DNA from 4 places in the Paenibacillus sp. ov031 genome. Region 1 is predicted to be linked to each of the others. Evidence: predicted binding sites of a transcription regulator. Region 1 holds the regulator's gene; each other region holds the start of a gene.
What was found. The regulator Rex, encoded in region 1, represses fermentation and respiration genes when NADH is low (regulators of the CRP and FNR family bind a similar motif). The targets are predictions, from matches to a motif close to TTGTGAAATATTTCACAA.

Region 1 (3,409 bases):
ATTCGAAATTGTTTACGGATGTCAAAGCAGCACATCAGCTGCTGCCAGCCTACGAAAGTCTCGTCATTGATGAAGCACATCATCTGGAGGACGTAGCAGGTAAGCACCTTGGTCTTCATATGAAATATTTCACGTTGGTTCATACACTGACCCGACTATTTAAAGATAGCCGAAATGGCCAACTGCCTATGCTGCGTTCTCAATTGTCGGGTCATGAAAATTCGGTACAGTGGGGCTCCATGATTGATCAGATGTTCCCGCTTGCTGTCGAAGTTAAAGAGATGTGGGATCGACTAAGCGATGCATTGTTCGGACTGCTGCCTGAACGCAGCGATGCTTCTCCAGGCGAGACAGGACAATTCTCACTTAGACTGAAGCATTCGCAAAAACCAGCCAAATGGCAGGAATTGCAGGACGCTGAAAACCAAATTTATGTCACCCTAGGCGATTTGATTCGTAAAGGCGACAAGCTGCTGCTTGAAGTGAAAGAAGATCAGGACGATTATCAGTCCGATAGTCTGATTACGGATATCTCAGGTCTGCTCAAGGATTTGGCAACGATTAAGGATAATCTGCGTTTCTTCATGCGGATGGATGATGCCAATACCGTGTACTGGATGGAGGCCAGCGGCCAGTTCCGCAGTAAATCACTGCAACTCTATGCTGTTCCTGTCGATGTCAGTGCTCAATTGAAGGATATGTTCTTTGATAAAAAGAAAAGCGTTGTGCTTACATCGGCTACGCTTTCCGTTGACAAGTCATTTCAATTCATGATCGAACAGCTGGGTTTGCAGGAAGCTGCCGACAATAACCGTCTGTTAACGTCGATGCTGCCGTCACCGTTCAATTATCGAGAACAGGCGCTGCTCGTCATTCCGCGTGATTTCCCAAGCGTGAAGGGCAGTGTAGGCGATGCCCACTTTGTGGATATGCTCGTGCACTCGCTTGCGGAAACGGCTATTGCGACTCGTGGACGCATGATGGTGTTGTTCACCTCCTACCGCATGCTGCGACAGGTCTATGACCCGCTTAAGGAGGCCTTGTCAGGCAACGATATCTCTTTGCTTGGGCAAGGGGTGGACAGCGGCAGCCGTTCCAAGCTTACACGTCGGTTCCAAGATACTAAAGCAACGGTGCTACTTGGCACAAGCAGCTTCTGGGAAGGCGTGGACATTCCAGGAGAGGCTCTGACCTGTCTTGCAATTGTCAGACTGCCGTTCCAGCCACCGAATCATCCATTAGTGGAAGCGAAGAGCGAGCTTTTGCAGCAGCAAAAGAAAAACCCGTTTATGAAGCTATCCGTGCCACAAGCCGTCATCCGTTTCAAACAGGGATTTGGCAGACTGGTTCGTACAGGCAAAGACAGAGGCATTGTGATTGTATACGATACACGCGTTATTGAAGCGTATTATGGCAAGTACTTTTTATATTCATTACCTGGTCCCAAAATGGAGCACATGCTTACAGAGCAGATGGTTCCACGCATTTCGGAATGGCTCGAGAGACCAACCGAAGAGCAACAATAACAGATACGCTCTGTAGCTTCCATTATTGCAAGACGCCAGTGATTGGCGGTAAAATTGAGTAATATCATGTATTCGTTTCATGGATATGCGAGTAAAGCGATTAAAGCAATTATCCATTATATAACAAGGAGCATCCTGTTTAATTCAGTAATCATTTTGCATCGTTTTAGACAGGGTGCTCATCTTTTCATCTATCTATCGTGGCCTTGGTAAGGGGGAGCAATGAATGAAATCAGATAAAATTTCGGAAGCCGTGGTGCGTAGATTACCTGTTTACTTGCGTTATTTGAATGAACTGCATCAGCGCGAAGTCAATACGGTCTCTTCACAAGAACTTGGACTGAGGTTGGATTTGAATCCGGCCCAGATTCGTAAAGACTTGGCTTACTTTGGTGACTTTGGTCGTAAAGGGATTGGATATGACGTTTCATATCTCATTGAGAAAATCCGCCATATTTTAAAAATAGACCAGCAGATCAATGTAGCTCTTGTCGGAGCAGGTAATTTGGGACATGCCTTGTCCAATTACAATGCCTATCTCAAAGACAACATGAAGATCGTCGCTGTATTTGATGCCTACGGTCCGAAAATTGGGAGTCAAATCAACAGTTTGACGGTACAACCGATGAATGAATTAACGGATTCGGTCAAAAAAGATAACATTCGTATAGGTATTATCACGGTTCCGGATACGGAAGCTCAAAATGTTGCAGATCAGCTGATTGAGTCAGGAATTGAAGCGATTCTGAACTTTGCGCCAACGATCCTGAAGACCCCGCCGCATATTCGCATTCATCATGCTGATTTTACGACGGATCTACTTAGCCTGGCTTATTACTTGGAGAATGGAAAGGACGACGAGGAAGATGACGACAAATAGATGGGTAATTCACAACGGCAAATTTGCCGTGAGTGAAGGTACGAATTGGAACGTGGTTCAAGGTTTTATGGTTGTTGAGAATGACAAGATTGTGCATATTGGTGAGACATTGCCGCAAGGAGACGAAAGCCTGACAAAGGTGGACGGAAAAGGACTGTTCTTCTTGCCGGGTCTGATCAATACGCATGGTCACGCGGCCATGTCGCTTCTAAGAGGCCACGGAGACGATCTGGCGTTACAAGTATGGTTACAGGAGAAAATGTGGCCAATGGAAGCTAAAATGACGTCTGAAGACGTGTATTGGGGCACATCGCTATCCGTGCTTGAAATGTTAAAAGGCGGAACAACAGCGTTCCTAGATATGTATGATCATATGGATCAGGTTGCGAAAGTGGTGGAACAATCCGGCGTTCGGGCTGCTCTGGCACGTGGGGTAATCGGACTTTGCTCAGAAGAAGAACAACTGCGCAAGCTCGAAGAGTCCGCAGCATTTGCCCGTCAATGGAATGGACAAGCAGACGGAAGAATTACAACCGTAATCTCTCCACACTCCCCTTACACTTGCCCTCCGGATTACATAGAGAAGCTGGTACAGGTTGCTCATGACCTGAATCTGCCTTTGCATACGCATATGTCTGAAACGCTTCGAGAAGTGGAGCAAAACGTGGCTGATTACGGACTGCGTCCGGTCGCACATCTGGAGAAGCTAGGATTTTTCTCCCGTCCATCTCTGGTTGCACATGCGGTACATCTGAATGATGAAGAGATCGAGATTCTCGCAAAGAATGATGTAGCAGTTTCCCACAATCCAGGTAGTAACCTGAAATTGGCTTCGGGTGTTGCACGTGTGCCTGATCTGTTGAAAGCAGGCGTGACTGTGTCTCTGGGAACAGACGGACCAGCCAGTAACAATAACCTGGATATGTTTGAAGAGATGAGATTGGCTGCGTTGATTCACAAAGGTGTGTCCGGTGACCCTACTGCAGTGCCGGCAGGGGAAGCG
Region 2 (3,409 bases), on a different contig from region 1:
TTACGGCCATCCGGTGTTGTACCTGTTTTCTTGCCGTACACTACGTTCGATGTGATCGTCAGTACAGACTGTGTTGGGATCGCATTACGATACGCTTTGTGTTTGCGAATCATGCCCATGAAGCTTTCCACCAGTTCAACTGCGATGCTATCCACACTGTCTTCATTGTTACCGTAACAAGGGAAGTCGCCTTCAATTTCAAAATCAATTGCGATGCCTTGTTCGTTGCGGATCGGTTTGACTTTCGCATACTTGATGGCACTCAGAGAGTCTGCTGCAACCGAGAGGCCAGCAATACCACAAGCCATCGTACGTACGATGTCGCGGTCATGCAGGGCCATTTCAATACGCTCATAGCTGTATTTGTCATGCATGTAGTGAATGACGTTGAGTGAGTTCATATACAGTTTGGCAAGCCATTCCATCATCGGTTTGAAACGTTTCATAACTTCATTGTACTCCAGCACTTCGCTTGTGATCGCCGGATATTCAGGTCCAACTTGTGCTCCCGATTTCTCATCACGACCGCCGTTGATTGCATACAGCAATGCTTTTGCCAGGTTGGCACGAGCGCCGAAGAACTGCATTTGTTTCCCGATCTTCATCGCAGATACACAGCAAGCAATACCATAATCGTCTCCATAGATCGGACGCATCAGATCATCATTTTCATACTGGATGGAGCTCGTTTCGATGGATACTTTCGTACAGTATTGTTTGAACGCTTCCGGAAGCTTGGTGGACCAAAGTACAGTAAGATTCGGCTCAGGTGCAGGACCAAGGTTGTTCAAAGTGTGCAGGAAACGGAAGCTGCTTTTCGTAACACGGGTTTCTCCATTTACGGACATGCCACCGATGGATTCAGTTACCCATGTTGGGTCTCCACTGAACAATTCATTATAATCCGGCGTACGCAGGAATTTGACAATCCGCAGTTTCATAACAAAATGGTCAACCAGTTCTTGAGCCTGTTCTTCAGTTAGCAAGCCTTCTTGCAAATCACGTTCAATGTAAATATCAAGGAACGAAGAAACACGTCCGAGCGACATCGCCGCACCATTTTGCTCTTTAATCGCAGCCAGGTAACCGAAGTAGAGCCATTGGAACGCTTCTTTTGCGGTTGTGGCTGGCAAAGAAATATCGAAACCATGCATTTCACCCAGTTGTTTTAACTCTTGCAATGCACGAATCTGTTCGGACAGTTCTTCGCGGAGGCGAATGATATCTTCATCAATCACATCGACTTCAAGTGCATTCAGCTCACTTTTTTTATTTCGAATCAGGAAGTCCACGCCGTACAGAGCTACCCTGCGATAGTCACCGATGATCCGGCCACGGCCGTAAGCATCAGGCAGACCGGTAATAATCCCTGCTTTACGTGCTGCACGCATTTCAGATGTATAAGCATCAAATACGCCCTGGTTATGTGTTTTACGGATGTTCGTAAATATATCTATGACGCCTTGAGGCATTTCAAAACCATAAGCTTCACAAGCATCAATCATCATGCGAATTCCACCGAATGGCTGAATGGAACGTTTGAATGGAGCATCTGTTTGAACACCAACAATCTGTTCTTTGGATTTATCCAGATAACCTGGTTGGTGAGAAACAATCGTTGCTGGCGTGTTTACGTCAACATCAAGTACCCCGCCGTTATCGCGCTCTTTTTTGGTCAAATCGGATACGATATCCCATAACTCTTTCGTATTCTGAGTTGCACCTGCAAGAAATGCTTCGTCGCCATAGTAAGGTGATAAGTTGCGTGCCAGAAAATCATTCACATCTACGGATTTCGTCCATGTTCCTTTGGTAAAGTTTCTCCAGCCTGTTTGTTGTTTGACATCTTTTTCGATCACCGACATAGTAATCCCTCCACAAATTTGGATTTCCGGACACATGACAGGATGCTTCACTCGTCTCATCTGTGCCCAGAGCCGCGATTAATGTGATAAATTTCACATGTAAGCCGGAACATGTTCTCTCTACTTGGGAACCGGAACCGCGGATGAATGTTTTTCTTACATTTTCAGTATACGTCTTTGTTCTTTCACCATCTGTGATTTTTATCACAAAGTTTGTGACCATCCTCACTCCACCTGTGCTGTGTCATGGTGAACCCTGCAAATTCACACTTAGCCACTGCGCGGACAGAACAACTTCCGATCGCTGTTACCCCCGAATTTTATTGATTCTATTTTTTAAGGGTAAAATACGGGGATAAAGGCGAGCGCTTCGCTTCTTCAGTTTTTTCTGCCCTCTCCGTTATTGTGTGAACACCGTTTCAAAAATTAAAATCACGAATTCCGTGTAACCTCTTTTAAAAAAGGTAACCGTGCCTTCCCATTTGGATGAACCCTGAGCCTATCAACCCTAAGTGAAGTAACACTTGTAATGCTAAAAAGATAACACTTACAACGTGGATGCTGCGTTACTCCAATTTTTCTCTCCTCTCCGTTATCGTGTACATTTATGATTCAAACTATATAGCATAGAAGGTTGAAATCGTGCTTAAAAGCGAACGCTTCGCTTCTTCAGTTTTTTTCTTCCCTCTTCGTTATGGTGTGAATACCTGGTTCAAAAAGTAACATCACGGATTCCGTGTAACCTCTTTTAAAAAAGACAACTGCAAAGATTACGTTTTACCTTTTTTTACTGGAAAGACGGCAATCGGGGCTCCCCTCACGGGGAACCCTGACTATATCTGCCTTAATCCTGCTGTTGCTTTAGTTGTTATTCAAACTTGCCATAGAAAGCGTTTCGGTACACATCTGCCAGTTCAGTCACTAGCGGCAGTTTTGGATTGGCTGTTGTACATTGGTCCTCGAATGCGCGGTCTGCCAGATAATCCACATGTGCTTCAAAGTCTTTGGCGTCGAATCCAATTTCCTGGAACGATTCTTCAATACCCAATGTTTTGTTGAGTTTGCGAATCGCATTGATGAGGCTTGTAACCCCTTCTTCTGTTGTACGTGCAGGCAATCCCAGAATACGGGCAATTTCGGCATAACGCTCATCTGCAACAAAGTGCGAATATTTCGGGAACGATGCAAACTTCGTCGGTTTTTTCGCATTGTAGCGAATGACGTGCGGCATCAGGATCGCATTGGTACGTCCATGTGCGGTGTGGTACTGACCGCCCCATTTGTGTGCCAAGCTGTGGTTAATGCCCAGGAATGCGTTGGCAAAAGCCATACCGGCAATCGTCGAAGCGTTATGCATTTTCTCACGAGCCAATTTGTCACCTTGCAGCGCAGATTGCTCGAGGTATTGGAATACCAGTTGAATCGCTTTGATCGCGAGTCCATCCGTGTAATCATTCGCCATGACGGATACATATGCTTCAATGGCGTGAGTCAATACGTCCATACCTGTATCCGCAACAGCGGTTTTAGGCAGAGAGTATACG
Region 3 (3,409 bases), on a different contig from region 1:
AAACACATCGGTCATGAAGTATGTCATCACAGCGTAGATCACGAGGATCGCGGCCAGCGGCAACATCAGTTTTTTGGCCATATTCAGGGCACGTTCTCTAAGATCTCCGACGGTCCGCAATGAAGCAAACAGCAAACCGTGCACCAGACACAACAACGTAACGCTCAACCCACCTACAACCGTATACGGATTGACGATGTCCAGGAAGCCGGGACGGAGCTGCATCTGCGCATCAATAGGCAGTCCTTTCATCAAGGTAGCGAAAACAACCCCGAACAGGAATGGCAGTAGCGCACTGGAGACTACGATAATGATGTCCCATGTTTTGCGCCAGCGTTCATGTCTCATCTTGCTGCGGAATTCAAAGGCAACTCCGCGGCCGATCAAAGCCAGCAGCACCACGACCAGTGGCAGATAAAACCCGCTAAACAGCGTGGCGTACCAATGCGGGAAGGCTGCAAACATTGCACCCCCTGCCGTAATCAGCCAGACCTCATTGCCATCCCAAAACGGACCGATCGAGTTGATTAGAGTACGACGTTCACGATCCGTTTTGCCAATCATTGCAGTGGACATGCCCACACCAAAATCAAAACCTTCCAGAAAGAAAAAACCAACAAACAAGACGGCAATCAGCAAAAACCACAATTCACTTAGTGACAACAGAATAACCCCCATCCACGCCGAACGGATCGGCCGATTCATCATGCTCCTCCGGCTTTTCGACTGCATATGGCCCTGCCTTGATTTCACGAACGAACAGATAGACCATCACCGCTCCCAGGATTGCATAAGTGACTGTAAATGCGATGGTGGAAAACAAAATCTGACCTGCGCTTACGTTCGGGGATACCCCGGCTTCCGTCGTCATATAACCGAATACCGTCCACGGCTGCCTTCCTACCTCAGTCATAATCCATCCCGATGTATTGGCGATAAACGGCAGAGAGATGGCAAACACCATCAAGCGCATAAACCATTTGCCTGCTCCCTCTAATTTGCGGCGCATCGCCAGGAATGTACCGTAGATCGCTAGCAAAATCATCAATCCGCCCGCAGCAATCATGATGCGGAAGCTCCAGAACGTCGTCCGTACCGGTGGAATATAGTCCCCTGGTCCATACGTTTGCTCATACTCCGCTTGCAGCTCCTTCATGCCTTTGACACTGCCAGAGAACTTGCTATAGGACAGATAACTGAGCAATCCAGGGATTTTGATCTCGCCGGAATTTTCCTGTTTGTCCGGATCAACAAAGGCTACCACCGTCCATGGTGCCGGATCTTCCGTCGTCGTCCATGTTCCTTCACTGGCCGCCATTTTCATAGGCTGCGTCTCCACCAGATATTGCGCCTGGAAGTGACCCGAGAAGGCAACCCCCAGCGAGGAAACCAGACCAATTATGATGGCAATGTTGAACGATTTGCGGAAGATCTCCACATCCTGCTTCTTCATCAACTTGTAAGCACTAATCCCAGTTACCACAAAAGCACCTGTCATTAATGCGCCAAAGATCGTATGTGGGAACTCCACTAGTAGCTGACCATTCGTAATCAGTGCAAAGAAATCATTCATCTCGGCGCGGCCGTTGTTAATCTCGAAGCCAACCGGATGCTGCATGAATGAGTTGGCTGCCAGAATCCACAGCGCGGACAAGAATGTACCGATGAATACCAGCCAAATGCAGGCCAGATGCACTTTCTTGGACAAGCGATCCCATCCGAAAATCCAAAGCCCAATAAAGGTAGACTCCATAAAAAACGCCAGCAAGGCTTCAATCGCCAGTGGCGCACCGAACACATCCCCGACAAACCGGGAATACTCGGACCAGTTCATGCCGAACTGGAATTCCTGAAAGATACCTGTGACCACACCGACGGCAAAGTTAATCAGGAACAGTTTGCCCCAAAATTTGGCCATCGTTTTGTAAACTTCCTTACCCTTTACTACGTACAACGTCTCCATAATTGCTACCAGCAGTACAAGACCAATGGACAGCGGTACAAAAAAGAAATGGAAAATCGTTGTGAGCGCATATTGGATACGCGATAACATGATCGGATCCATACCGTTACCCCTTCTTTCTGTTCATATCGCAGTTTTCGTATTTGGCATTGAAGCCCCTTCTTCAGTTTCTGTCAGCCAAACACGTATTGATGAACGTATTGTGCCAGATAGACTATTTTATACATGTGACAATTATCACAAACCCTGCCATGACAGCAAAAAAAAGTGACGATGGTCACACAATAGAAAAAAACAAGCCTAATGTTAGAGCTTGCCAGCTTCGTCTATTCACGGAAGATGCTCATGTTTAGGACGGAACGCCCATATGTTAGTCTCAGGCATAAAATACGCCGGGCAAAAAAGGCATTACATATTGAATTATTGGATTCATTGATATCATTCAAAGCAGCGCCAATCCGATGTTTATCAGATGGTGCTGCTTCAATCCATGAACGGACAAAAATGCAAATCAAGTGAGGTGATTCATCGATGGAAGAGCTGTCTCCGATCCCAGACCCGGAGCCTCATCAAGGGGTAGATGCAGAAGAGTTAAGTACGGCCCTGCCTGCCTTTCGTTATGTCCTTTTCCCCCGGAAGGGAGGATGGTCTGCTTTTCCCTATCCAGACATCGCTGCTCTGATGGTTGCGGAAGGGCTTGTCTACTATGTCAGTAGCCTGGAGCGCTCCGAGGAAATGCCTGCGAATATCACCGTCATCACGCTTCCCGAAGCAGAACAATTGCTGCAGGAGCCCCGTACGGTTGCTGTGGTTGCGCATCCCTACTGGCTGACCGCCACAGCCTCGCTCCATCCGGGGCTCTGTATTGTACTTCTTCCCGAGCCAGTTGGTGAAGAAGCGGAGTCTCCCTTATGGGAGAGCTGCATTTCAAGACTGGTCGGTATCGCCGATCTGGTGGGCACGACTTCAGAAACACGCTATATGAAGCTGGTATTCCAGGGCGTACGCGCCATCTGGCTGAATGGAGAGGATACCTCTCCTGCTGGTGTCATGCAAAAGGATGACCTCGAGGTCCCTCTCCGGGACTATGAACTGCTATTCCTGCATGCGCTGCGACAGACGCTCTCGGGTGTTCAGGATACGGTCACCCAGCTGCAATGCAGTGTGCGGGCCGACTTCTATCGTCAGCTTCGTTCCAAAGCAGGAGCGCATGAGACGATTTCCTTTTTGCTGGCAGCCTATGAATATGTGCTAGAGGATTCCAGAGCGGCCACTTCACTCAAGGAAGCCTTCTCTCACGCGGTATTAAACGGGCGCAATGATTGTGTAAGCTCCCACTATCGATTCCTCTCCGCCATTCATGCAAGGGCCGGGGAAATCGAGAATGCGTTGCAGGTGTATGGAATCAGCGCAGGTAACGAGCAGGAACGGCACCATTATGAACAA
Region 4 (3,409 bases), on a different contig from region 1:
ATAATGCAGTCTGGCTGGAAGCGGCGCATCATTTCCGTACCGCGGTCTACCGTTGTTGTGGATGGATCAGGTTCGACATCAGAGAACACTTCAATGGCTACTGGCATTTGACGCTGACGCAGATAGTGCTCTACTTTTTCCACATAACCGAGTTTGACCATCATGGCATCCGTAATAATGGCTACGCGTGTGATGTCCGGCATTTTGGCAAGATACTGTGTTGCACCTTTTTCGAAGTAGACTTTGTTCGGCACTTTGAACCACTGCATATTCACGGTACGGCGAGCCACCCTTTTCACGTTGATTAAGTTTACAGCGGTTACGTTGGAAGAAGTCGAGTTACGTCCATACGATCCGCAGCCCAATGTCAGTGACGGCATGTTGGTGTTATAGATGTCACCGATGGCGCCGTGTGTGGATGGCGAATTCACGATAATCCGTCCGGTTTGCAGGCGATCTGCGAATTTGCTAATGACTTCTTCGTTTGTCGAATGAATAACAGAGGAGTGACCCATGCCGCCAAAAGCAACCACTTCTGCTGCACGCTCAATCCCTTCAGCTGCCGTTTTCACTTTGTAACAAGCCAGTACCGGGCTTAGTTTTTCAGCCGACAACGGGAATTTTGTACCTACCCCTTCAATCTCGGCTACGAGAATTTTGGTGTTAGCAGGGACCTCGATACCGCACATTTGCGCAATGCTGACTGCAGATTGACCAACAATCGCCGGGTTCACCGCACATTTCTCAGCATTAATCGCACCTGCGGTCAGTTTCGCTGCCTCATCCTTGTTGACGAAGTAACAGCCGTTCGCGATCATTTTCTTTTTCACCTGATCGAAGATCGGTTCTTCGATGATGACTGCTTGCTCGGAAGCACAAATCATACCGTTATCGAACGATTTGGACAAAATCAGATCCGTTACTGCTTGATTGATATCTGCGCTTTTCTCAATAAAGCAAGGTACGTTCCCTGGCCCTACGCCCAGTGCTGGTTTACCACAGCTGTATGCAGCCCGTACCATACCTGATCCGCCTGTTGCCAGAATGAGCGCCACATCGTTATGATTCATCAGTGCGTTTGTGCGATCCATGGAAGGATCATCAATCCACTGGATACAATCCGCTGGAGCACCATGCTTCACTGCAGCATCAAGCAGGATTTTGGCGGCTTCCCGGCTACAGTTCTGTGCAGATGGGTGGAAACCGAAGATGATTGGGTTACGCGTTTTGATGGAAATCAGTGCTTTGAACATCGTGGTGGATGTCGGATTCGTTACCGGGGTAATCCCCATGATGATGCCGACAGGCTCCGCAATTTTCTGGAAGCTTTCGTACTCGTTATCTTCGATAACCCCTACTGTTTTGTCATATTTTATGCTATGATACACATATTCTGTTGCAAATATATTTTTGGTGATTTTATCCTCATACACACCCCGGCCTGTTTCTTCCACGGCCATTTTGGCGAGCATCATATGTTTGTCCAGACCTGCCAGCGCCATCGCTTGCACGATTCGGTCAATCTGTTTCTGATCCATGGACATGAATGCTGCATGTGCTTTATTCGCTTTGTCAATTAACGTTTGAATATACTGACCTGCTGTCGGTTCTTTTACTGGGGCGACTTCGTTCTTTACAGCCATCTCCCTCATCCTCCTAAAGGTTCGTATTGGTTTGTCTCTCTTCTTTACATTCACATCGTACCATGGGGAAAGAGTTAATTATGTGATTTTTTTCACAAAGTATAACAAATTTAATTTAAGTTTTTTAGTGTCTCTCACTTAGCCATTTACACTTCCTATTTAAACTATAGGGCTGTCAGATTCATCCTCTCCTTTCGAAAGTGAATTTAATCACAATGTTTGAAATTTCGCCATTTTTGCCCCCTTTCCACGCCCCTCAAACGGCAAGATAAGGTATATACTGAACTTAAAAATTGAACCACCGCAATTTGTACCGTCCTTCCCGGCCGAGAGATGACCCTGATCAGGACGGCAACGGTTTGCGGCGAACCACGGGGGCCAGTCCAAGCTGCAGAAGGCCGTCCGATGGACACAAAGGGGAGATAGACTTATGAGAGAACAACTGAGTGTACTGGAAAAACGAGGAAATACCAACTGTTTCTCGGAAGCGAATTTCAACCATCTGCTCGTAACGATGAAGGACAGAACCTATCCGGAAGGAACCCATCTGTATTGGGAGGGAGATGTCTCTGACAAACTTTATTATATGAAACGAGGCCGTGCTCAGATCACCAAATCCACGGATGAAGGCAAGGAATTGATTATGTACATGTATCAAGCCGGTGATATGATTGGGCAGGCTGATCCGTTCTTCGGATCGAAACACAGCTTTTCGGCGGAAGTGCTGGAGGATAGTGAGATCGGTGTACTGGAGCATAAAGACCTGGAAATGCTGATCTGCCAACATTGTGACTTTGCGATCGACTTTATGAAATGGATGGGTATCCATCATCGGTTAACCCAAACCAAATTCCGTGATCTGATGTTATATGGCAAACCGGGCGCACTCTGCTCTACGCTGATTCGATTGTCCAATTCCTACGGCGAGCCCCATGGAGAGCATGTCATGATTCATAAAAAAATAACACACACGGATCTGTCCAATATGATTGGAGCGACCCGTGAAAGTGTCAACCGCATGTTAAGCGATTTGCGTAAAAAAGACGCCATTGAATACGATAACGGCATGATTGTCATCAAGGATCTGCACATGCTCCAGGGCATCTGTCACTGTGAATTATGTCCTAACGAGATTTGCCGAATCTGACGCTTTTCCCATCTTGTAAAACATTTGATACGCAAATGAAAAAAGCCCATCTTCTATAACGAAGATTGGGCTTTTGTTATGCTTAAGATACAGTAGTCAACTCGAGCTTTACTGCATCACGTGGATTCAATTTCATGTCCAAACCGTTTTCCATCAGTTCCTTATCATTCACCATGATCATCCAGCGTTGGTTCATCCGGGGAATTACATTTTCAACGGAAACAACGAATTTGTTGTTCTCCGACATTCTTACAATCCCACTGGACTTCAATACATCACGCACAGTACATTCCTGAACATACACCCCGGCATATTGACGATTGAGATTTGGCATAATATTTCCACCGCTCACCTTGAGTAATGTTGTTTGGTAAACAACATCGTCTCCCCCACTGTCAGCGGCTTTTACATATATGATCACTTCATCTTTGACATGAAGCTCCATGTCCCAATTTTCCGGGTCAATATCCTTGCCATTCAGTTTGACCGCCCAGCTAAGTGAGGAGTCCAGAGAAACTTCCCCCACGGATTGGATCCGCTTGCCATCTGCTGTAAAATCGACAAGTCCACTGTTCAATAGTGCTTTCTTGAGCGTCAGACCTTCACTAAAATCTCTCTT

Region 2: pflB (formate C-acetyltransferase) is a predicted target of Rex. The motif match lies at 1,947-1,964, and genes of this name have one in related genera.
Region 3: BUA17_RS12015 (cytochrome ubiquinol oxidase subunit I) is a predicted target of Rex. The motif match lies at 2,189-2,206, and genes of this name have one in related genera.
Region 4: adhE (bifunctional acetaldehyde-CoA/alcohol dehydrogenase) is a predicted target of Rex. The motif match lies at 1,724-1,741, and genes of this name have one in related genera.

Annotation. Positions count from the first base shown of each region.
Region 1 is NZ_FRDO01000001.1:2,371,226-2,374,634, reverse strand. Features, by position in the region: gene dinG (ATP-dependent DNA helicase DinG) at 1-1,526, shown strand, start outside; gene BUA17_RS10130 (redox-sensing transcriptional repressor Rex) at 1,753-2,406, shown strand; gene BUA17_RS10125 (amidohydrolase) at 2,393-3,409, shown strand, end outside.
Region 2 is NZ_FRDO01000007.1:175,862-179,270, forward strand. Features, by position in the region: gene pflB (formate C-acetyltransferase) at 1-1,865, opposite strand, end outside; gene adhE (bifunctional acetaldehyde-CoA/alcohol dehydrogenase) at 2,734-3,409, opposite strand, start outside.
Region 3 is NZ_FRDO01000002.1:411,165-414,573, forward strand. Features, by position in the region: gene cydB (cytochrome d ubiquinol oxidase subunit II) at 1-666, opposite strand, end outside; gene BUA17_RS12015 (cytochrome ubiquinol oxidase subunit I) at 650-2,065, opposite strand; gene BUA17_RS12020 (hypothetical protein) at 2,495-3,409, shown strand, end outside.
Region 4 is NZ_FRDO01000007.1:179,565-182,973, forward strand. Features, by position in the region: gene adhE (bifunctional acetaldehyde-CoA/alcohol dehydrogenase) at 1-1,643, opposite strand, end outside; gene BUA17_RS24585 (Crp/Fnr family transcriptional regulator) at 2,074-2,790, shown strand; gene BUA17_RS24590 (hypothetical protein) at 2,873-3,409, opposite strand, start outside.